2 regions of the Mycolicibacterium holsaticum DSM 44478 genome follow, and region 2 is predicted to be linked to the other one. Evidence: riboswitches for the same ligand, from Rfam matches in the RefSeq annotation. Region 2 holds a riboswitch; the other holds the start of a gene.
What was found. A riboswitch is a leader RNA that binds a small molecule or an ion and turns the genes downstream of it on or off. The one in region 2 is predicted to bind cobalamin.
Positions count from the first base shown of each region.

Region 1: it holds a riboswitch for cobalamin, as region 2 does, so the genes downstream of both, K3U96_RS12050 (FecCD family ABC transporter permease) here and metE (5-methyltetrahydropteroyltriglutamate--homocysteine S-methyltransferase) in region 2, are expected to answer to the same signal.

Region 1 covers NZ_CP080998.1:2,497,758-2,509,263, reverse strand. Annotated here, with positions in the region: gene K3U96_RS12070 (FKBP-type peptidyl-prolyl cis-trans isomerase) at 1-84, opposite strand, end outside; gene K3U96_RS12065 (GGDEF domain-containing protein) at 622-1,632, shown strand; gene K3U96_RS12060 (MBL fold metallo-hydrolase) at 1,626-2,537, opposite strand; gene K3U96_RS12055 (cysteine peptidase family C39 domain-containing protein) at 2,637-3,413, opposite strand; cobalamin riboswitch at 3,501-3,682, shown strand; gene K3U96_RS12050 (FecCD family ABC transporter permease) at 3,732-4,778, shown strand; gene K3U96_RS12045 (ABC transporter ATP-binding protein) at 4,775-5,578, shown strand; gene K3U96_RS12040 (ABC transporter substrate-binding protein) at 5,641-6,663, shown strand; gene K3U96_RS12035 (nitroreductase family deazaflavin-dependent oxidoreductase) at 6,667-7,086, opposite strand; gene K3U96_RS12030 (lysophospholipid acyltransferase family protein) at 7,148-8,083, opposite strand; gene K3U96_RS12025 (SRPBCC family protein) at 8,254-8,727, shown strand; gene K3U96_RS12020 (ABC1 kinase family protein) at 8,796-10,175, shown strand; gene K3U96_RS12015 (MBOE_33420 family protein) at 10,175-10,690, shown strand; gene K3U96_RS12010 (SDR family NAD(P)-dependent oxidoreductase) at 10,712-11,497, opposite strand.
Region 2 covers NZ_CP080998.1:248,189-259,694, reverse strand. Annotated here, with positions in the region: gene K3U96_RS01285 (hypothetical protein) at 1-1,617, shown strand, start outside; gene K3U96_RS01280 (hypothetical protein) at 1,614-1,775, shown strand; gene K3U96_RS01275 (hypothetical protein) at 1,759-2,151, shown strand; gene K3U96_RS01270 (hypothetical protein) at 2,148-3,446, shown strand; gene K3U96_RS01265 (isochorismatase family protein) at 3,466-4,017, shown strand; gene metE (5-methyltetrahydropteroyltriglutamate--homocysteine S-methyltransferase) at 4,014-6,290, opposite strand; cobalamin riboswitch at 6,401-6,609, opposite strand; gene glgX (glycogen debranching protein GlgX) at 6,796-8,907, shown strand; gene K3U96_RS01250 (hypothetical protein) at 8,918-9,274, opposite strand; gene K3U96_RS01245 (TetR/AcrR family transcriptional regulator) at 9,548-10,108, shown strand; gene K3U96_RS01240 (flavin monoamine oxidase family protein) at 10,121-11,488, opposite strand.

The DNA.
Region 1 (11,506 bases), 2.2 Mb from region 2:
GACGAGTTCGGCGACAGACGGCGCGCTTGTGGTCGGACTTGCCGCGGTGGTTTCGGTATCGGAGCCGCATGCGGTGAGTGGCATGGCGAACGCGGCACAAGCCGCGATGACAACGGACGAAGGCTTACGAGAGAAGTTCACGCTGCGTCACGCTACAGCAGCCACTGCCGGTCGCCGTTGCTGTTGATACGGGCCCGGTTTATCAGTGTTGTACAGACAATCGGCAGGCGCCGCCGCGACATTGCTGCCCAAGGTGCAGATGGAGCCCTTGGTGGTGGTGTCACCGGCGCTGTCGCACCCCTGGCCACGCGGGAGTCGGGGTTGCTGGCGCCGACGGGATGCGAATTCAAAGATGATCCGCTACCGAACACGTCAGAACGCTTCTTGCGCCAGCGGCGGCGGCTATCTTCAATAGCCGGGCTGTCGAAAAGAAATTCAGTACGGTTTCTTTGACAACATAAAGACTCGTGCACGGGGAACGCGGGGGTAGGGGCGGGGATGGTCGGATGGGCCGAACGATTATGGAAGCAACAAGACCAATACGACTGGCTCAGCGCATACCTGGATGAGCGTGGGCTCCAGACATTTTGGCGATTTGCGACGTTCGGCTTCACCCTGGCGATGACCGCACTACCCATCATGCTGCTCTGGAGTCCGGCCGGCCCCGATCACCCCGCGACCATCGTGGTGGCCCTGCTGGCCGCAGGTGTGGGCATCGCGGGTGCCCTGTTGTGGCTGCTGCGGTGGCCCACCCGACAGCAGTCGGTGATCTATTCGCTGATGGGCGGTCTGGCGGTCGGCGCCATGTGCCTGGCGATGTCAAACCCGTACACGGGATTGATGGGGTGCACGATCTACGCCGTCATCGGTGGTGTCGTCGCGTACTTCCACACCGTCGGCCTGACGTTGGTGAATCTGGGCATGGCGACGGTGTGCTCGGTGATTCTGGCGTACCGGTTGGTGCTGGCCTCCGGCGACGTCGCACTGACCGCCGCCGCGTTGGTCACGGTGGCGGCGCTCAACGTCGGCGTGCCGTTCGGAATCCAGTCGTTGATGCACACCTTGCGCACCGATCTGCGCGGTTCTGACCGGGATTCGCTCACCGGGCTGCACAATCGACGCTCTTTCAACAGCACGGTCTACGAACTGATGATGCTGGATCGCCGCCGGGCGGGCCGCCTGTATCTGGTGATGGTCATGATCGACCTCGACAACTTCAAGCAACTCAACGACACCCGGGGCCACGCCGCCGGGGACGAGGCCTTGGTGAGCGTCAGCGCGGCGCTCGAGGAGAACTGCCGCTCGACGGCGGTGATCGGCAGGGTCGGGGGAGAGGAGTTCCTGGTCGCAGACGTGGCTACCAGCCCGAACCCTGCCAAGCTGGCCGAACGGCTCCGCGAAGCGATCGCGAAGATCCCCTTCCCGGTGACGGCAAGTATCGGTACCGCCGGCGCGCCACTCGAAACCAACTCGGCCAAGCCCAATCTCGAACTCATCGACGATCTGATCCGCACGTCCGACACGGCAATGTACGACGCCAAACGCGCAGGCGGGAACCGCGTGTGCCACTATCCGACGTTGGTCTCGGGTCCCGCTGCGCTGAGATCCGCCGAACCGGTCAGCGATCAATAATCCCAGACGGCGGGCACGCACCGGAACACGTCGCCGGCCGATGCGACCCGGCAGACCGACGGGAACGGCAGGTGGGTGGCCACCATCGACTCGCCGGACGCCGCCAGTTCCCGCAGAAGGCTGATCCGGACGCGCGCGGACTCCTCAGGATCATGTTCAAAGCCGTTGTGCCACTCGGGGTTATCAAACCCCGGCGCAAACACGGAGTCACCGGCGAACGTGAGCCGGTCGCTGCCGGAGGCGAGACGAACGATGCTGTGCCCAGGCGTGTGACCCCCGTTGCGGGCGACCAGCACTCCGGGAGCCACCTCGTGCTCGGTCTCGAATGTTCGCAGCTGGCCGCGGTACTCGTCGAGAAATCGCGAGGCGATCGACATGAGCGCGGCGGGCACCGGCGCCGGCATGTCGGTGTGGGAGAAATCGGGGGCCGCCCAGAACTCGGCCTCGCGGGTCGCGACATGCACCCGCAAGTCGGGGCGCAGCCGTTCCTTCAGCCCCGCGGTGAGAAGCCCGCCTACGTGGTCCATGTGCAGGTGGGTCAGTACCACGTCTGTCACCGCGGCGGGATCGATCCCCGCGGCCTGCAGTCGGTGGACCGTCTGTCCGGCCCGCGGGAAATCCGGGAATTCCACCCCCAGTCCCGCGTCGACGAGGATGATCTGCTCGCCGCTGCGCACCACGACGACGTTCAGCGGCCAGTCGAGTACGTCGTGCGGTAGGAACCTGTGGTTCAACCAATCTGCGAACTCGGCCGCGTCGGCGTTGGTGGCCATCGTCCTGCTCGTGATCGGCAGCACCCCGTCGCTGATCACCAGCACCTCGATGTCGCCGACCTGCACCGCGTAGCGCGACGGAACCACCTCGTCGAGCCCTTGCCTACCGAGTGAAATGCTGTCCAAGCTCATGTCCGTATCCTTCTGGGCGTCCGAGAAACCTCTGTCTTCTCGTTGAACGCCCCGCAACGGCGAGATTTATCCGGCCCGCACCGTGAGCTTTCGTCGGTGTCAGCGCGGCGCAGTGACGACGAGTTCGTGGTCTCCGGTGGCCCACGCGGATTCAAACACGTCGATGCTGACCTGCTCGCCGCGCGTATCGTCACCGCCGCTGTCCCCGAGATAGACGGCGTCGTTGTCGAAATCGATAGCGGCGACGGTGATCATGTGACCGCAGTTCGTCCGGTCACCATCGGTGTCCCAGATGATGCGGGAGTTCACGCACACCATCGCCTGCTGTCCGTTGCCGAGATAGTCCGCCAGCGCGTCGATACCGGTGTCGAGTCCTCCGTCGGCGGCTTCGGCGTCGTTCGTGTAATGGGCGTCGATTCCGAAGTGCTTCAGCAGCAGCAGCAGATCGGTCGAGCAGGTGCCGTGGCCGACGCCACCGTCGGTCGGGTCGACGCTCTCGTCGTACACCGGCTCGCCGGGTGTGCACTGGCTGGGCGTGGCGGTGGCCAGATCGATGATCTCGCGTTCGGAGGGGGCAGCGCCGGTGATCTCACCGACAACCATACGAGTGGCCATCAAACCGCAGTCACTTTCGCTCTGCTGCGCCCAGAACCGCGTGGCTGCCTCCGGGTCTCCGTAGACACCGCCGACGATCACCCTGGCGTCGTCCTCGTCGTTCTCGACCTTGTCGCCGGCCGGGTCGATCTCCGTGGGCGTCCGCGATCCGTCGTGGCCCCGACAGGTGAATGACGGTGCCGACGCGGTCTGCGGCGGTGATACCACAGGTTCGGCGGTTTCTGCCGCGCGGCCGCAGGCGACGCCCGCGACAACGGTCAACCCGGCGATAACGGTGGCGGCAAACGCTATTCGACTTGGCTTACGCCGTTGCTGGGATACCACGTGGAGAAAATAGACCATGGGGTAGCCTCAGCCGTTGAGAACGGTCACATCCGTACACGCGGATGTCAGGGAACCCGGTGCGAATCCGGGACTGACGCGCAGCGGTATGGGGGACGGCCTCGACATCGGCCACTGGAGAACATCTGGGAAGGCGTCGAGTCCGGATGATCCCGAGTCCGAATACCTGCCGTACTCGCTTGAGTCCACAGGTATCTCGCGCTCGGATACCCCGGCATATTGAGGCAAGTTCTCGACGTGAATGTCACCGAGAAGGCACCCCGTCGCACCCACCCGACGACCGCCGTGCTCACGATCCTCACCGCGGTGAGCATCGTGGTCTCGCTCGCCTTCGGCGCCGAGCACATCGCGCTGGGTGACGTGTGGCGCACCGTTGTCGGCCGCTTCACCGGCACGACGGTCGATACGGGTTACGACGTCATCATCTGGGACCTGCGCTTACCGCGCTCGATACTGGCCGCGATCGTGGGCGCCGGGCTGGCGCTGGCCGGTGCCCTCATGCAGGCGCTCGTGCGCAATCCGCTGGCCGAACCGTACCTGCTTGGCGTCTCGGCAGGTGCAGCCGTAGGTGCAACGGCCGTGATGACCGTGGGTGTGCTCTCCGCACTGGGCATTTGGGCGCTGTCGGGCGGTGCGCTGATGGGCGCACTGGTTGCGACGCTCACCGTGTATCTGGTGGCGCGGGCGCAAGGCGGGCTCACCGCACTGCGCCTGATCCTGTCGGGCGTCGTGCTGTCCTCGGCGTTCATGGCGTTTTCATCGCTGCTGGTGTTCACCGCAGGCGATCCCCATGCCGCCGAAAGCGTGATGTTCTGGTTGCTCGGCAGCGTCGCCGGAGCGACGTGGGCCAAGGTGCCGCTTGCCGGCGCAGTCGTGCTGATCTCGCTGATCGGCGCGCTGTTGATCCATTCGTGGCTTGACGCCTACGCCGCGGGCGCCGACACCGCCACCTCCCTCGGGGTGCCGGTGCGGGCGCTGCGCAATGCGCTGTTTCTCATCCAGGCGGTGCTCGTCGGCGTGCTGGTCGCCGTCTCCGGCGGCATCGGCTTCGTCGGGCTCATCGTGCCGCATGCGGCGCGGCTGGTCGTCGGGGCGACCCACCGCGCGATGCTGCCGGTCGCGGTCTGTGCCGGGGCACTGTTCTTGGTGTGGGTCGACGTCATCTCGCGGGAGATGGCATCACCACGGGAGATGCCGTTGGGCATCGTCACCGGCCTGATCGGGGCACCTGTGTTTCTGTTCCTGATGGGGCGGCGGCGCTACGAGTTCGGAAACAGCTCATGAGCCGCGCCGCGGTCAGCGCGCAGGGCATCGGGTGCCGTCGCGGCGGCAGAACCGTGCTGTCCGGGGTGGATCTGCTGGTCCCCGCCGGTACCCGGCTTGCCGTGGTGGGACCGAACGGCGCGGGTAAGACCACGCTGCTGCGTGTGCTGTCCGGCCTCGACGTGCCGGCCTGTGGAACCGTCCGGGTCGACGGCGAAGATCTGACCCGCATGCCGGCTCGCCGCCGCGCGCAGACCATCGCCGTCGTCGGGCAGGAGGAGCGGCCCTCGGGGGAGTTGACGGTGGCCGAGGCGGTGGCGCTGGGCCGGACGCCGTACCGCAATCCGTGGTCGAGGGCCGTCGCCGAGGAACGCCACATCGTCGACGACGCCCTCACCGCGGTTGGCTTGCACGGGTGGGGCGACCGCTCATCTGCCCAACTCTCCGGTGGTGAACGCCACCGGGTCGTGCTCGCACGGGCGCTGGCCCAGCGCACCGCGGTGCTCGTGCTCGACGAACCCACCAACCACCTCGATGCCGCATGGCGGCTGAGGTTCATGAAGATTCTCGACGACCTCGCATGCACGGTCGTCGCCGCGATGCACGATCTCGACCTGGTGCTGCGGCATTTCGACGCGGTCGCCGTGGTCGACGACGGCACGCTCGTCGCGCACGGGCCGCCGGCCCAGGTGCTGGACTCCGCCCTGTTGTGGGAGGTGTTCGACGTCGCCGGTGACGTCATCGCCCACCCCACGACGGGCCGATGCCATCTTCTGCTCACCCACGCCGATCCGGCGTTCAACCGATTCCGAGGAATATGACAGTGGCACAGCACGTTCGACCCCGGACCCGACGCGCCAGCCTGGCCGTTCTCGCGCTCGTGATGGGCGCGAGCACCGCGTGCGGTGCGCCCCCCGATGTGTCGGCCGCATCCGACGCGGTGACGGTCACCAACTGCGGTGCGGACGTGACCTACGACCAGCCGCTGGAGCGGTTGTTCGTCAACGACGGCGGGATGATCGCCATCGCGCTGGCCGCCGGGGCCCGTGAGCAGATGATCGCGGTCAGTTCCATGGCCCGCGACGTGGACGTGCTGCGCCTCGAATACGGTGCGCAGGTCGACGGTCTCAACGAGGTCGCACCGGCGCAGCCGACTCTGGAGAACATCGTCGGGGCCAAGCCGCAGGTGCTGTTCGCCGGATACAACTACGGGATGGGTGAGGCGCGGGGGATCACGCCGGAAATCCTTGCCAAGCACGGGATCGACGTCTACCAGTTGTCGGAGGCCTGCCGCCAGGTCGACGGGCAGGCGGTGCGCGGCACCATGGACCCGTGGGTTGCGCTGGACACCGACCTGCGCAATATCGGCACCATCACCGGAAACGCCGAGCAAGGTGCGCGGGCGGCCGAGGCTGTCGCGTCGAGGCTGGAAACCCTGCGCGCCGCACCACAACCCGAGGACAAGCCGACCGTCTTCCTGTTCGACAGCGGCATCGACACCATATTCTCGTCGGGGATGTTCGGCGGGCCGCAGGGGATCATCGACGCCGCCGGAGCGCGCAACGCCACCGAAGACGTTCAAGACACCTGGACGACCGTGAGCTGGGAACGGATCACCACCGCCGACCCGGACCTCATCGTCTTCGTCGACTATCCGGGCCAGACAGCCGAGGAGAAGATCGCAGCGCTGAAAAGCAATCCGGCCAGCCGGAACCTCAAGGCGGTCCGGGAGAACCGGTTCGTCAACCTTCCCTACGCGATGTGGGTGTCTAGCCCGCTGAACATCGACGCCGCCGAGACGCTGCGTTCGGTACTTGAAAAGCACGGCCTGGCACCACAATCCGACATCACGCCGGCCCTGGACGTGGCGCGGCTCAATCTGGCGGGCAACGACTGGCTGCAGTGAGGTCTAGCTGCGCTTGAGCGCGAGCACCGGGATGGTGCGGATACCCGCGGTCTTCTGTTCGTATTCGGCGAAGCCGGGGTAGCGGCGGGCCTGTTCGCTGTAGATGCGGTCGCGGTCGGCGCCCGATATCTCGGTGACGCCGACGGTATAGGTGTCGGTGCCGACCTCGACCTGCGCGGTGCCGGCTGCGGTGAGGTTGTAATACCACGCGGGATGCGTCGGCGCGCCTGCCTTGGAGGCGAATACGTAGATGGTGTCGGGATCGTCGTCGTCGGGCAGGTACATGGTGGGCGTGACCGTCTGCTTACCGCTCTTGCGGCCCGTATGGTGGATGAGGACCATCGGAGCGCCCTCGAAGTTACCGCCGACCCGGCCGCCGTTGGCACGGAACTCATTGATTATCTGTGTGTTCCAGTCACTCATGGCGTTGACATTACGCCGACGTGCCTCGCCTCGCGCCAGATACCCACCATCGGTGCTGGTTTCAGCCGAACAGTGGGAAGGCGCGTTTGCGGGCCAGCGCGTCCATCCCGCGTTGGATGCTGGCCTGCACCTCCCGATATTTCTGCTCGACGTAGTCGTCGTCGTCGACGCGGGCCGGGTCGTGGTCGACGTGTACGGCGGGCATGAGCCGCGTGCGGATCTTGGCGGGCAACGGGATCTGCGGCAGCGCGGCCGGGGCGATGCCCCAGGGTAACGACACCGCGACCGGGAACACCTTGAGCCGCAACACCTTGTCCAACTGCAGCGCACGCGACATTCGATCGCCGCGAATCAGCACCGGCATCGCGTCGGAACCGCCGACGGTGGCGATCGGCACGATCGGCACGCCGGCCTTGATCGCCATGCGCACGAACCCGGTTCGGCCGGCGAGGTTGGCGACGTCACGCTCGGCCCACGGCCGCAACGAATCGACCTCTCCGCCGGGCCACACCGCGACGTCGCGTCCTTCGGCGAGCGCCGTCGCCATCGAGTCCGGTGCGGCCGGCAACACTCCCATCGCGCGAAAGTACCGGCCGATCAACGGGATCGCCATCAGCGCGTCGTGGGCGGTGCCGTGCAGGGTGCGCTCCTGACCGAACCGGCGCCACCACTGCACGCCGACGGTCCAGGCGTCCCACACGAACGGAGCACCGGAGTGGATGCCAACAAGTAGGACCGGGGGATCGGGTAGGTTCTCCCATCCGTCGAATTCCATCCGGAACCAGTGATCGACCAGGAAGTTCCAGAGGTATTTCTGGCGCTGCATCGTCACTTCGTCCTGGCCGCTGAGATCCCAATCTCCGGCCCGGTCGCTGAACCAACCGCTGACGCCGCCGTCATTTTCGGCTCGCTTCTGCGCCATCGCGCGGCGGGCCTGCTCAGCGTGCTGCTGTGCCTGCCGACGGACGGCGGCGGGGCGGGAGTCGGCGTTGGTCATGACAACCGGGTACCCACGCTGCGCGTGGCGTCACACCCGGTTTTCAGCGCTGGCCGGCTTGCCGACCGCCGAAGCGCTGGCACTGCTGGGATCTCTGGCCGCGAGCCGGCAGGATGCGCGCTGACCGAGTGCGTCGATGAGTTTGCGATTCGTCCCTGGTCAGTACCTGCATGGCACCCGAAAATATGAGCACCACCCGGATCGTCAACGCCACGCCCGACACCGTGTTCGCGGTGCTGGCGGACCCGACCACCCACCAGGAGATCGACGGCACCGGCTGGGTACGGGAGTCACTCGATAGAAAGCAGCTGACTAAGGTCGGACAGGTCTTTCGGATGGCGATGTACCACTCGAACTACGGCGGCATGCATTACGAGATGGCCAACCGGATCACGGTGTTTGAACCACCGCGTGCCATCGCGTGGCTGCCAGGCCAGGGTGATGACGACGCCGAACTCGAGATCGGCGGCTGGTTCTGGCGCTACGACCTCGAGCCGGTCGGCGATGACCGGGCGAAGGTGACCCTGACCTACGACTGGTCGGCGGTGCCCGCGGCGATTCGGCAAAACATCGCGTTCCCGCCGTTTGACGGCCAGCACCTGGACAATTCGCTCGAGCACCTCGCCGATCTGGCCGAAAAATAGCTCGGGGGCGCCTACGACGGCTAATGGTGTGGGACTCTTAGCTTGTGGTGGATGTCCCGCGGAGAACGGTGCGTCGTGGCGCGAAGTTGGCGGGGCTGCCTGTGCGCGCCGCCGGGCGAGCGGTACTCGGCTGGGGGCAACGGCTGGCCGGCGGCGATGCCGAGCTGATCGCTGAGCAGTGGTCAGCGCGCAGCGCCGAGCAGGTGTTCGCCGTGCTGGGCGAACTCAAGGGCGGCGCGATGAAATTCGGCCAGGCCATGAGCATGTTTGAGGCGGCCATCCCGGAGCAATACGCGGCCCCGTACCGAGACGCGTTGACCAGACTTCAGGCGGCCGCGCCACCGATCACGGCGGATCGGATCCACCGCGTGCTGGCCGAGCAGTTGGGGACACGGTGGCGCGAGCGATTCGCCGAGTTCGACGACGCGCCGGTCGCCGCGGCCAGCATCGGGCAGGTGCACCGGGCGCTGTGGCACGACGGCCGCTCGGTGGCGGTCAAGGTGCAGTATCCGGGTGCCGACGTCGCGTTGATGTCGGACTTGCGTCAACTCAGACGATTCAGCCGACTGATCGAGCCGTTGTTCTCTGGGCTGGCAGTGCGACCGATGATCGAAGAGTTGTCGGCACGGATGGCCGACGAACTTGATTATCGCCATGAGGCAGACAATCAGCGCGCGTTCGCCGCGGCGTTCGCCGACGACCCACAGTTCTTGGTGCCGAAGGTGATCGCGTCGTCACCGAAGGTTCTGGTCACCGAATGGGTGAGCGGACAACCGATTTCAGACCTGATTACAACCGGCGATCAAGACACCAAGAACCGTGCGGCCAGGTTACTTTTCGAGTTCAGCGCCGCCTCGATGACACTGCTCGGCAAGCTCCATGCCGACCCGCACCCGGGCAACTACCAACTCACCCCGGACGGCCGGCTGGTCGTGGTCGACTTCGGCTCAGTGGCCACCGCCCATCGTTCGGCGCTGGTGTTCCTGGACAGCATCCGGCTGGCTGAGGTCGCCGAATCCGTGCAACTGGCCGACATAGCCGATCCGGAGCTGCAGGCGCTGGTGCTGTCGGAAATCAACGCCGAGCTGAGTGGTCTGGGGTTCAGCGGTTCGAACACCCTGATCGACCCCGAGGATGTGCAGTCCTTTTTCGGCCCGTTCATCGAACCGGCTCTGGCGCAGTCGTTCCGGTTCAACCGGCATTGGATGCAGCAGCTGGCCCCGCGCGTGCCGGGGTTGGCGCGCGGGCAAGACTTTCTCGACGGCGCCGTGCTGAGCATCCCTCCCGAGCACGCACTGATGTTCCGCACCATCGCCGGCATCATGGCGGTCGCCTGCCAGCTCGAGGCCGAGGTGGCGTTGCGCGACATCATCACCCGCTGGTATCCCGACTTCGAAAACCCTAAGATTCCACCGAAACTCGCCGATGCACTGGAGATCGACTCCTGATGAAACGTGGGTCGATCGCAATCACGACAGCGGCGTGCGTCGCGCTCGTCGGCTCGCCGGTCGCTGAAGCCGACCGCGTCGAGCCGCCACCGATATATGGGTACTACAGCGCATTCATCGACTTCGCGAAGCAGACGTTCAACGGTATGCCCACGCCGATGGATTCGGTCAGCTTTCCCGTCCAGTTCGTCACCCACTGCGACGTCAACGGCTGTGTTCCGCGCTGGGACAACACCCCCGACCACGACCGCAACCCAGGCGCTCCTTTGGTTTTCGAGTACAGGTGGAACAACAACCGTTGGGAAACCTCCGGTGAGTATCCGTACTTCTGTGATCGCAATGACCCGCGCAGCGCAGTGCCATCCACGCGGTCCGACTACCTGATCCCGAACCCTGACGGCAGCTTCTTCGGCGAGCGGACGCTCACCACCCATGGAGCCGGCTGCCCAGGGGAGGGACCGGGGACCCATCAGGTCCCGATATCGCTGACGCCCATCGACCCGCCGCCGCGGTAGGTGCGGGTTGACCGTCCGGCACTAGAACTTGAGATAGCCGCCGTCGATACGCAGCACGTCGCCGGTGTGATAGCGGCTCGCCGCACTGGCCAGATAGACGGCCACCCCGCCGACGTCGTCAGGTGCGCCCCAGCGGCGCGCCGGAACCCGCGGCAGCACCCGCTCGCGGAACCGCTCGTTGTTCAGGCCCTCCGAGGTCATATCGGTGTCGAACCAGCCCGGAGCCACCGTGTTGGCGCGGATTCCGTAACGGGCCAGCTCGACCGCCATGCTGTCGACCAACGAGGTGACACCGGCCTTGGAGGCCGCGTAGGCGGGTTGGCGCGGCATCCCCTGGAACGCGCCCAGGCTCGACACCGCCACCAGGCTGCCGCCGCGGCCGGCCTCGATCATCTGGCGGGCAGCTTCGCGCAGCGTGACGAACACGCCGTCGAGGTCGACTCGCGTGACTTCGCGGAACGCTTCTAGCGATGTCTCGAGCACTGGAATGAACCCGCCGCGCACTCCGGCATTAGCGAAACACGAGTCGAGGTAGCCGAATTCGCTACGGATCCGCGCCATGGCCGCGGCGGTGGCGTCCTCGTCAGTGACGTCGCAGACGACTGGCAGCACGGGTCGGCCGTGGCGGCGGAGATGTTCGGCGGCGTCGTCCAGGCGCGAGGCGGTGCGGCCGAGGATGGCCACGGATGCTCCTGCGCGGACCAGGCCGCCGGCGAATCCCAAGCCGATGCCGGAGCCGCCGCCGGTGACCACCGCGACGTGGCCGGAAAGATCGAAGGGGTTGATGGTCGGTGATGCGTCAGTCACTGGCCGACC
Region 2 (11,506 bases):
ATCACGGCGATCATCTGCGCGCTGTTCGGTTTCATCTGGGACGTCAGCCTGCACATCGGCGCGGGCCGCGACGAGGGCCCGCTGGCGAACCCCGCGCACTACTTCATCCTGGCCGGCCTGTTCTTCATCTTCGTCGCGGGCTGCCTGGCGGTGGTGCTACCCCTCGGCGGGGCCGACGACAAACCCGGGCCGGCTGCGGTCCGGATCACCGACAACTGGTATGCCCCGGTCGGTGGCCTCGTGATGGCCGGGTGCGGTCTGTATGCACTGATGGGTTTCCCGCTCGACGACATCTGGCACCGCATCTTCGGCCAAGATGTCACCCTTTGGGGCCCAACGCATTTGATGATGATCGGCGGCGCCGGGTTCTCCACCCTGGCGGCCCTGTATCTGGAGCATGAAGGCCGGCGGGTGGCCAGTGCCGACACGCCTCCCGACGGCATCGGCCTGAAGTTCATCCAGTACCTCGCCTTCGCCGGGGTGCTCATCGGCATGTCGGTCTACCAGATCGAGTACGACTTCGGCGTGCAGCAGTTCCGTCAGGTGTTCCAGCCCATGCTGATCGCCGCCGCGGCCGCCTTCGCCCTGGTCGGTGCGCGGCTCTTCATGGGCCGCGGGGCGGCCATCATCGCCGCGCTGCTCGCGATCGGGCTGCGCGGGCTGGTCTCTCTCGCGGTGGGACCGGTGCTGGACGCGCCGCACAATTGGTTCCCGCTCTATCTCGGCGCGGCGGTGCTCGTCGAACTGATCGCGCTGACGCCGCTGCTGAAACGGCCGATCATGTTCGGCCTGGTCAGCGGTCTGGCCATCGGCACCGTCGGGCTATGGCTGGAATCGCTGTGGATCAACGCCGTCTACCCCTACCCGTGGGAGACCAGCCTGTGGCCCGAGGGCCTGGCGATGGCGGTTCCTGTGGCGGTGCTGACCGGCGGCTGCGGCGCGATGCTCGGCATGGTGCTCTGCGGTCAACGGCTGCCGCAACGCGCCATCGGGATCGGACTGGTCGCGCTCACTGTCGTCGCCATCGGCGCCGCCACGGCCAACGGCCTGCGCTACAACGTCCCCGAAAGCGCCACCGCCACAATCACGCTCACCGAAGCCCCCGGTGTCGGCGACCAACGGCAGGTTATCGCGGACGTCCAGCTCACCCCTGCAAACCTGATCAGCGAGAACCCCAACTGGGTGTCGGTGCTGGGTTGGCAGGGCGGTCTGGCCAACCAGCGCGGGCTCTTCATCGACCACCTCGACGCGGTCGGTCCCGGCCATTTCCGCTCGACCAAACCGATGCCGGTGTCCGGATCGTGGAAGACGCTGCTGCGGGTCCACGACGGCAAGACGTTGGCCGCGGTTCCGATCTATCTGGCCGGCGATCCCGGCATCGGCGCGGAGGAGGTGCCCGCCGAGGCCACGATGACGCGCCCGTTCGTCGCCGAGATCACCATCCTGCAGCGCGAGCGCAGCCCGGACATCCCCCAGGCGTTGTGGCTCATCGGCTGCCTGGTCGTGCTGGTCTGCACGCTGGTCATGGTCGCCGGCGTCACCTGGGGCGCCGGCCGGATCAACAAATACGAACCGACGGGCAGCGAGGCAGAGTTGCGACCCACGGTTCGGGCATGACGAACGACCCCGACGTCGTCGTCCTGGCCGACCATTCGATCTGGCTGGCCGTGCCGGCGTTCGCGCCGGCGATCGTGGTGGCCGCCGTCGTCGTGTACATCACCGTCAAGAACCGTCGCAAACCGGAAACAACGATGGAGGATCGTGATCAGTCGTAAGGCACTTGCCGTCCTGGCCACCGCAGCCTTGGTCGCCGCGGGATGCGGCGCCCAAGACAGCGGCACCGCGGAGGAGACGTCCCCGCCGACGTCAGGCGTCAGCCCGACCGACCGGGTCACCCTCGACATCAGCATCGAAGGCGGGCAGGTCGATCCCACCAACGCCCAGTTGGAGGCGAAGGTCGGCGAACCGGTCGTGGTCCGGGTCAGCAGCGACGCCCCCGACGAACTGCACGTGCACTCCACCCCGGAGCACACCTTCCAGATCAAGCCGGAGCCGGGCCAGTCCTTCCAGTTCACCGTCGACGTGCCCGGTCGCGTCGACGTGGAGTTGCACGACGCGCACAAGACCGTCGCGACTATCCAGGTGCGGTGAGCACCGGCCCGTCGCTGGCCGTACTGGCGCACGGCCTTGGCGGCTCGTCTGATCTGCCGATCCCATACACCTACGCCCTGATCGGCGCGGCCTGGACGCTGACGTTCACCTTCGCCGTCGTCGCGTTCGCGTGGCGCAAACCGCGCTTCGATCCCGACAAGCCCGGGCGCCCGTTGCCGCGCCGGGTGACGACGGTGATCGACGCGCCGGTCACCAGATGGGCGGCCGCGCTCGCCGGGTTGCTGTTCGCCGGGTGGGTGGCGGTGGCTTCGACTGTCGGACCCCAGGACGCAGCCAACCCGCTGCCCGGCGTGTTCTACGTACTGCTGTGGGTCGGCCTGGTGGCCCTGTCGCTGGTGGCCGGTCCGGTGTGGAGGGCGATCTCTCCGGTCCGGGCCGTGCACCGGCTGGTGGGCTGGCGCTCGCTTGGTCGCGCCTATCCGGCGGCGCTGGGCTACTGGCCCGCCGCGCTGGGTCTGTTCGCGTTCGTCTGGCTGGAGCTCGCCAGCCCCAACCCGGGATCGCTTGGCGCCATCAGAATTTGGCTGCTGACCTACGTGGTCGTCACGCTGGCCGGTGGGCTCGTGTCCGGCCCACGCTGGTACGGCCGGGCCGACCCGTTCGAGGTGTACAGCGTGGTGGCGTCGCGGCTGTCGCCGTGGCGGCGCGATCCGCGCAGCGGGCTCATCGCGATCGGAAACCCGTTCGACCACCTGCCTTCGCTGCCGATCCGAGCCGGGGCCGTCGCGATCATGGCGGTGCTGCTGGGATCGACGGCGTTCGACAGCTTTTCGGCGATGCCACGCTGGCGCGACTTCGTCGACGAGAACTCGGCATCCCCCCTGAGCGCCACCTTGATCCGGACCGCGGGCCTGCTGCTGTTCGTCGGGGTGGTCGCGGCGACGTTCTGGCTGGCGGCCATCGCCACCGGCGGCGTCGACCGCAGACAGCGGCGCGCGCTGCCCGGCCAGATGGTGCACTCGCTGATCCCGATCGTGATCGGCTACGTGTTCGCGCACTACCTGACCTACCTGGTGGAACGCGGCCAGCAAACGATCATCCTGCTGTTCGGGCTCGACGGCGACGTCAACTACGTACTGTCGCTTCACCCTTCGCTGCTGGCCACCATCAAGGTCGGCTGTGTGCTGGCCGGCCACGTCGCGGGCGTGATCGCCGCGCACGACCGCGCGCTGCGCCTGTTGCCCGCCGGCCACCAGTTGACGGGGCAGCTGGCGATGATGCTGGTCATGGTCGGCTATACGTTCACCGGGCTGTATCTGCTGTTCGGCGGATAACGGCGCTACGGTTGACGGTATGAGGGCGTTGATCATCACCGACGTGCAGAACGACTTCTGCGAGGGTGGTTCGCTGGAGGTTGCCGGTGGCAGCCAGGTAGCCCGCGACATCACCCGGCTCCTCGCCGACCGCTCCGGATACGCACACATCGTGGCCACCAAGGACTTTCACGTCGACCCGGGTGAGCACTTCTCCGATGACCCCGACTACACGGCGTCCTGGCCGCGGCACTGCGTCGCCGGAACCGCGGGCGCGGAGTTTCATCCCGAGCTCGACCCCACGGCCGTCGAAGCTGTGTTCCACAAAGGCCACCACACGGCGGCCTACAGCGGGTTCGAGGGCGTCGACGACGCAGGCACCCCGCTCGCCGACTGGCTGCGTCAGCGCGGGGTCGACGCGGTCGACATCGTCGGTATCGCGACCGACTACTGCGTGCTGGCCACCGCCAAAGACGCCGCCGCCGCCGGTTTCACCACCCGCGTGCTGCTGGATTACACCGCAGGCGTCGCACCGGATTCGAGCGCCAAGGCCGTCGACGAGATGCGCGCGGCGGACGTGCAGGTCAGCTAGCCACCGTGAGCCCTGCGGACCTCGTGCGCGGCGGCGACCATGTTGCGCAGCGATGCCCTCACCTCATCGGTCTTGCGGGTCTTGAGCCCGCAGTCCGGATTGACCCACAACCGTTCCGCTGGAACGGCTTGCAGCGCCTCCCGCAGCGACGTCACCATCTCTTCGACGCTGGGCACCCGTGGCGAGTGAATGTCGTAGACACCGGGCCCGACGCTGTTGGAGAAACCGATCGCGTTGAGGTCGTTCAGCACCTCCATGTGCGAGCGCGCCGCTTCGATCGAGGTGACGTCGGCGTCCAGATCGGCTATCGCGCCGATGATCTCACCGAACTCCGAATAGCACAGGTGGGTGTGGATCTGGGTGGTGTCGCTGACCCCCGATGTCGAAAGCCGGAACGCGTCCACGGCCCACTGCAGATACGCGTCCTTGTCCTTGGCGCGCAACGGCAACAGCTCCCGCAGGGCGGGCTCGTCGACCTGGACGATCGCGATACCGGCCGCCTGCAGATCGACCGTCTCGTCGCGGATCGCCAACGCGACCTGCGCCGCGGTCTGGGCCAGCGGCTGATCGTCGCGCACGAATGACCACGCCAGAATCGTCACCGGGCCGGTGAGCATGCCCTTGACCGGCTTGTCGGTCAGCGACTGCGCGTAGCTGATCCAGTCCACGGTCATCGGTTTGGGCCGCGCCACATCGCCGTACAGGATCGGCGGGCGTACGCAGCGGCTGCCGTAGGACTGCACCCAACCGTTCTGGGTCGCGAAGAAGCCGTCGAGTTGCTCGGCGAAGTACTGCACCATGTCGTTGCGCTCCGGCTCACCGTGCACCAGCACGTCGATGCCGAGGTCCTCCTGCAGCCGGATCACCTCGGCGATCTCGGCCTTCATCCGCCGCTCGTATTCGGCGCGGTCGATCGTGCCGGACCGCAGCTCGGCGCGGGCCACCCGAATGGCCGAGGTCTGCGGGTAGGAGCCGATGGTGGTCGTCGGCAGCACCGGCAACTTCAGTAGCTTTTGTTGGGCGGCACGGCGCGCCTCGGCCGGTCCCCGCGCCGTCCCGGACGCGGTGATCGAGGAGATCCGCGCCCGCACATCCCCGTTGGTGAGCCTGGGGTCGGACCGGCGCGATGCGATCGCGGCGTTGGAGGCGGCGACATCGGCCGAAATGGCCTCGCGTCCCGCATTGATTCCGCGCGCCAACGCCACCACCTCGGTGACCTTTTCGGAACCGAAGGCCAGCCAGCTGCGCAGGTCTGCGTCCAGCCCGTCCTCGACCTCCAGTGAATAGGGCACGTGCAGCGTCGAGCACGACGTCGAGACCGCCACATGGTCGGCCAGACCCAGCAGCGTCGCCAGCGTGCCCAGCGCCGACTGCAGGTTCGTCCGCCAGACATTGCGGCCGTCGACGACGCCGGCCACCAAGGTCTTTCCGGCCAGCTCGGGAACCGCGGCCACCGCGGAGACTCCCCCGGCGACGAGATCGACGCCGACCGCCTCCACCGGCGTGCGGGCCAGAGCGGGTAGCGCGTCGGTCAGCTCGCCGAAGTAGGTGGCCACGAAGAGCGCGGGCCGTTCGGTGACGCGACCCAGCGTTGTGTAGGTGCGCTGCGCCAACTCCGCGGTGTCGCCGAGGATGTCGGTGACCAGGGCGGGCTCGTCGAGTTGGACCCACGCTGCGCCGGCGTCGGCCAACTCGCCGAGCAGTTCGGCGTACACGGCGACCAGCTCGTCGAGACGTCCGATGGGAGCGCCGGCACCGCCGACGGCTTTGCACAGCGCCAGGAACGTGATCGGGCCGACGATGACCGGCCGGGCCGGGACGCCGAGCGCGGTGGCTTCTTTCAGCTCGGCCAGCACCTTGGCAGCGTTGAGCGCGAACCGGGTGTCCGGGCCGAGTTCGGGCACGATGTAGTGGTAGTTGGTGTCGAACCACTTGGTCATCTCGAGCGGGGCGACGTCCTCGTTGCCGCGGGCGGCCGCGAAGTAGCGGTCGAGTTCCTCCTCGATGCCGGCCACCCGAGAAGGTAACGCGCCCACCATCACCGCGGTGTCCAGCACGTGGTCGTAATAGGAGAACGTGTTCACCGGCACGGAGTCCAGACCGGCCGCGACGAGCGCCTCCCACGTGTCGCGGCGCAGCGTCGCGGCCACCGACTCGAGTTCGCTGCGGTCGCAGCCGCCGGCCCAGTACTTTTCGACGGCCCGTTTGAGCTCGCGGTTGGGGCCGATGCGGGGAGAGCCGAGGATGGTGGCGGTGAAAGGTGTTGCGGTCATGACGACGTCCTCTGTACGGCGGGATGGTCATCGCCAGGGGACGTGCACCGAATGCGGCTGCACCGCTTCGGCCACTGCCCATTCCGCGAGGCGATGCACCACCGGACGCGGCGCGTCCGGCACAGCCGGCAGGTCTTCGGACTCACAGGCACGCACCGAAGTGCCCCTACTGGCCGTCGCTTCCCAGCCCGGTGGGCCAGTGCTGTTAACGGCGGTCGTTCCTGTACACCGCTGCGGGACAGTCCCGGATTCTCACCGGGTTCCCTCTCGCCACGCACCCGTCAGAGGTACGTCGCTCGATGCCGACGCCAAACTGCAGCGCCGACAGACCAACTGCACTGCTCAGCCTATCCGACGACGGTTTCGGCCCGTCGAACGTGAGCTTGTGCACGAATCTGTCGCGGTTTTTCGAGCACAACTTCACGTTGGAGCGCCGCGATTGCGATACGCCGCGTTTGGGCATTCCCCGTATCGTCCCGTCAACTGATCACTGGAGCGTGCAATCTTGGAAGTCTGGCCCGGTAAGGCATATCCCCTCGGCGCCACCTACGACGGAACCGGCACCAACTTCGGCCTGTTCAGTGAGGTTGCCGACAAGGTGGAGCTGTGTCTGTTCGACGCAGACGGCACCGAGTCGCGAGTGACGCTGCCCGAGGTCGACGGGTTCGTCTGGCACGGCTTCATCCCGAACATCGAGCCCGGGCAACGCTACGGCTTCCGGGTGCACGGGCCCTACGACCCGGCCGAGGGACTGCGTTGCAACCCGAACAAGTTGCTGCTCGACCCGTATTCGAAGGCGATCGACGGCAACTTCGACTGGAACCAGTCGCTGTTCGGCTACACCTTCGGCGAACCCGACAGCCGCAACGACGACGACTCGGCGGCCGCCATGCCCAAGTCCGTCGTCATCAACCCGTTCTTCGACTGGGGCAGCGACCGCCCGCCCGGCTACGAGTACGCCGACAGCGTCATCTACGAAGCCCACGTCAAGGGCCTGACCCAGACGCATCCCGACATTCCCGAACAGATCCGCGGCACCTATGCCGCCGTCGCGCATCCGGCGATCATCGAGCACCTGACCTCGCTGGGGGTGACCGCGCTCGAACTGATGCCGGTGCACCATTTCGCGAACGATTCCACGCTGCTGGAGAAGGGCCTGACCAACTACTGGGGCTACAACACGATCGGCTTTTTCGCCCCCGACTCCAAGTACAGCTCCAGCCCCAACCCCGGCGGGCAGGTCCAGGAGTTCAAGGCGATGGTGCGCGCGCTGCACGAAGCCGGGATCGAGGTGCTGCTCGACGTGGTCTACAACCACACCGCCGAGGGCAACCACCTTGGGCCGACGGCCAGTTTTCGCGGCATCGACAACGCCGCCTACTACCGGCTGGTCGAGGACGACAAGCGCTACTACATGGACTACACCGGCACCGGCAACAGCCTCAACGTCGGGCATCCGCACTCACTGCAGCTGATCATGGATTCGCTGCGGTACTGGGTCACCGAGATGCACGTCGACGGGTTCCGGTTCGACCTGGCCTCCACACTGGCCCGGGAGTTCTACGATGTGGACCGGCTGTCGACGTTCTTCGAACTCGTCCAACAGGATCCGACGGTCAGCCAGGTCAAGCTGATCGCCGAACCGTGGGACGTCGGACCGGGGGGCTATCAGGTCGGCAACTTCCCGCCGCAGTGGACCGAGTGGAACGGCAAGTACCGCGACACCGTGCGCGACTACTGGCGCGGTGAGCCGGCGACCCTCGACGAGTTCGCCTACCGGCTGACCGGGTCGGCGGATCTCTACGAGCACACCGCGCGCAGGCCGGTCGCGTCGATCAACTTCGTCACCGCCCACGACGGCTTCACGCTGCGTGACCTGGTGTCCTACAACGAGAAGCACAACGAGGCGAACGGGGAGGACAACAACGACGGCGAGAGCCACAACCGGTCGTGGAACTGCGGCGCCGAGGGGCCGACCGACGACGCGGAGGTCAACGCGTTGCGGGCCCGCCAGCAGCGCAACTTCCTGGCCACCCTGTTGCTGTCTCAGGGCGTGCCGATGATCAGCCACGGCGACGAACTCGGCCGCACCCAGCAGGGCAACAACAACGTGTACTGCCAGGACAACGAGCTGTCCTGGATCGACTGGGAAAACGCGGACACCGAGTTGATGGAGTTCACCCGCACGGTGGCCGCCCTGCGCGCCGCACATCCGGTGTTCCGGCGCCGACGCTTCTTCTCCGGGGACACGGTGCGGCGGCGCGGCGGCGAGGGCCTGCCCGACATCGCCTGGCTGGCCCCCGACGGGTCGGAGATGAGCGACGAGGACTGGGACAGCGGGTTCGCCAAGTCGATCGCGGTGTACCTCAACGGTCAGGGCATCCCGTACCTGGACGTGCGGGGTCAGCGGGTGGTGGACGATTCATTCCTGCTGTGTTTCAACGCCCACCACGAGCCGATCGAGTTCGCGCTTCCGGCAAGGCACTTCGCCGCGGCTTGGCTGCCCGTCATCGACACCGCAGCCGACGACGACATCCAAGGGACCGAGGTGGCCGCGGGCGCGAAGGTCAGCGTCGGCGCGCGGTCGGTGCTGGTGCTGCACGCACCGACCGAATGACGCCGCAGGGCTATTCGACGACCGGGAAGATGGAGTCGCCGTCCTCCGGGGTGCCGTCGACGTCGCCCTCGGAGCGGCCGTGGCTGTCGGGGTCGATGTGGTCGACGTCGTCGGTGCCCTGCGCGGACGGCGCCGGTGACTGTTCGGGTCGTTCGGCGGCCAGCTTCTCGTCGAGCGACTCACCGTCGGGTTCGGCCGCGATGTGGTCGGCGGCGGCCCACTGATCCGGCGGGTCGACCACCTGGTCGCCGTCGTCGTTGCGGACGTCGTCGGAATCCATCGCCTCCATCGGGCGCAGGGTGTCCTCGACGCCGCCGGTGTCGTTGGCCGAGGCGTCGAACTCGGTGTTATCGGGTTGCACGCCCATCCGGTTGCCCACTGTGGGCGGTGTTAAACCGGCGTCGAAAGTGTTGTGCGCCAGCAGACTTCCACGTCAAACTCCACTTTCCGTACCAGCCTGTATGGTACGGTTCGAGCTGCAGCAACCGTGGCCGCCACGCTGGCACCATTTTTCATCATTCTGTGCCTCCGGTCGGGCGGGCCGGGGTGGGAGCCGACGAGCGGCGGCCCCTACCGGGCGGCCGCGGTTGCCACAAATGAATATATTCGTAAGTGTCAATTATCGGCGTATGCTGCCCCCATGACGGCGCCGACCGGTGCAGGTCGGCGGGTGACGGCCGACGACTGGATTCAGGCCGGTTTTGCGGTTCTCGCGGAGCGGGGCCCCGCCGCACTGCGAATCAGCAGATTGTGCGATCGACTTTCGGTCACCAAGGGCAGCTTCTACTGGCACTTCACCGATATGCAGGAGTACCGGGCCTCGTTGGCCAGCGCATGGGGCAACCTTCACGACGAACAACGGCGCCGGTTCGAGGGCACCGACGAGGCCGATCCGCGCAAGCGGTTGGCCGCGATGATGCAGACGCTGATGCGCCCCGAACACTGGGCGCTCGAACGCGCGATGCGGGTGTGGGCGCTCACCGATGAGGCGGTGCTGGCCAGCGTTCGGCGCAGCGACGCACGCGTGCGGTGCGCGGTGCGGCAGGCGTTCATCGACTACGGGTTCGAACCCGACGAGGCCGACCTGCGCTCCACGGTGTTGTTCGCCGCCGGGATCGGCCTACTGCACGAGTCGGTCTCCAACCAGGACATCGGCGCGCCGTGGCACGAACGCGTCGTCGACCTCATGCTGCGCAGCTAGCCTCGCGCCGACTCATCCCGCCCGCGCTTCCTGCCGCATCGCCTCGGCGGCCGCGCGCTCACCGGAGCGAACGGCGCCGTCGACCCATCCACACATGACGGCCGAGGTCTCGGTGCCCGCCCAGTGGATCCGGCCGCACGGTCGCCGCAGGGCCGGACCGAACCCGGTCAGCACACCGGGCGGCGCGTGGCTGATCATCCCGCCGCCGGAATACCGCTCGCGGGTCCAGATCTGCTCGATGTAGTCGACGGGTGAGTTCGCCTTCGGCCCGAAGCGCCCGGCCAACGCGTACACCACCCGCGCGCGGCGCTCCGTCGGCTCGGCGGCACACAACCGGCGGGCGTCGGGGCCCTCGGCGATCACGCACATCACCCCGGGCCGTCCGGTGTCCGTGCAGGCGTCGATGGTGACCGGCGCGGCCGTACCCGGCGCGGCCGACTGCCCGGACAGCCCGTCGGCCCGCCAGAACGGTTCGTCGTAGACCACGTGGATCTTGGCGATCGCCCCGCTGGGCATCCGCTGATGCAGCAGCATGCGGTCGGTCGGCAGCATCGGCTCGTACCGGATGTGGCCGGCGATCGCGATCGGCACGGCGACGATCACCCGGCGCGCCCGCACGGTCATATCCGGTGACCGCACGGTCACGCCGTCGTCGTCCTGGCCGATGTGATCGACGGGCTGGGACAGGTGCAGGCGATCCCCGACCGCCTCGGCCACCGGCCCGTACACCGCGCCCATGCCGCCGACGATGCGCGAATCCTGCGCGCCGCCCTCGACACCGAACACGAACGACGGCCCTCCGCCCGACGCCATCTGGTGCAGCACGTACAGCAGCGACGGCTCCGAGGTGTCGCTGGTGTAGGTGCCGCCGATCGCGGTTTCCAGGATCTCGCGTGCCGCGCCCGACCGCACGTTGCGATCCAGCCAGTGCCCGACGGAGATTTTGTCCCACCGCGCCGCCTTCTTGGCGGTCCACGGCTCTTCGAGCGGGATCCTCTTGCACATCGCGATGAGCTCGAGCATCGCGACGCCCAGGTTCAGCGACGCCCACGGGCTCAGCGACCGCGGAACGGTGCCGCGGTAACGGCACTGCTTACCGTCGACCAGCATCATCGCTTCGCCCGCGACGTACTGCTTGTAGCTCTTGACGCCGAACTCGCTCATCAGCGCGGCGATCCGGTCCTGGCCGGGGCCGATCCAGGCGCCGCCGCGGTCGATCCAGCTGCCGTCGTCGCGGACCTCGGTGAACGTGCGACCGCCGACCCGGTCGCGCGCCTCCAGCAAAACGACGGACCTGCCCGCCTGGTCGAGCCGCAGCGCGGCGGCCAGACCGGCAAACCCCGCCCCCACCACGCAATAATCTGCGGCAACGTCAATCACGACAATATCGTGATCCTC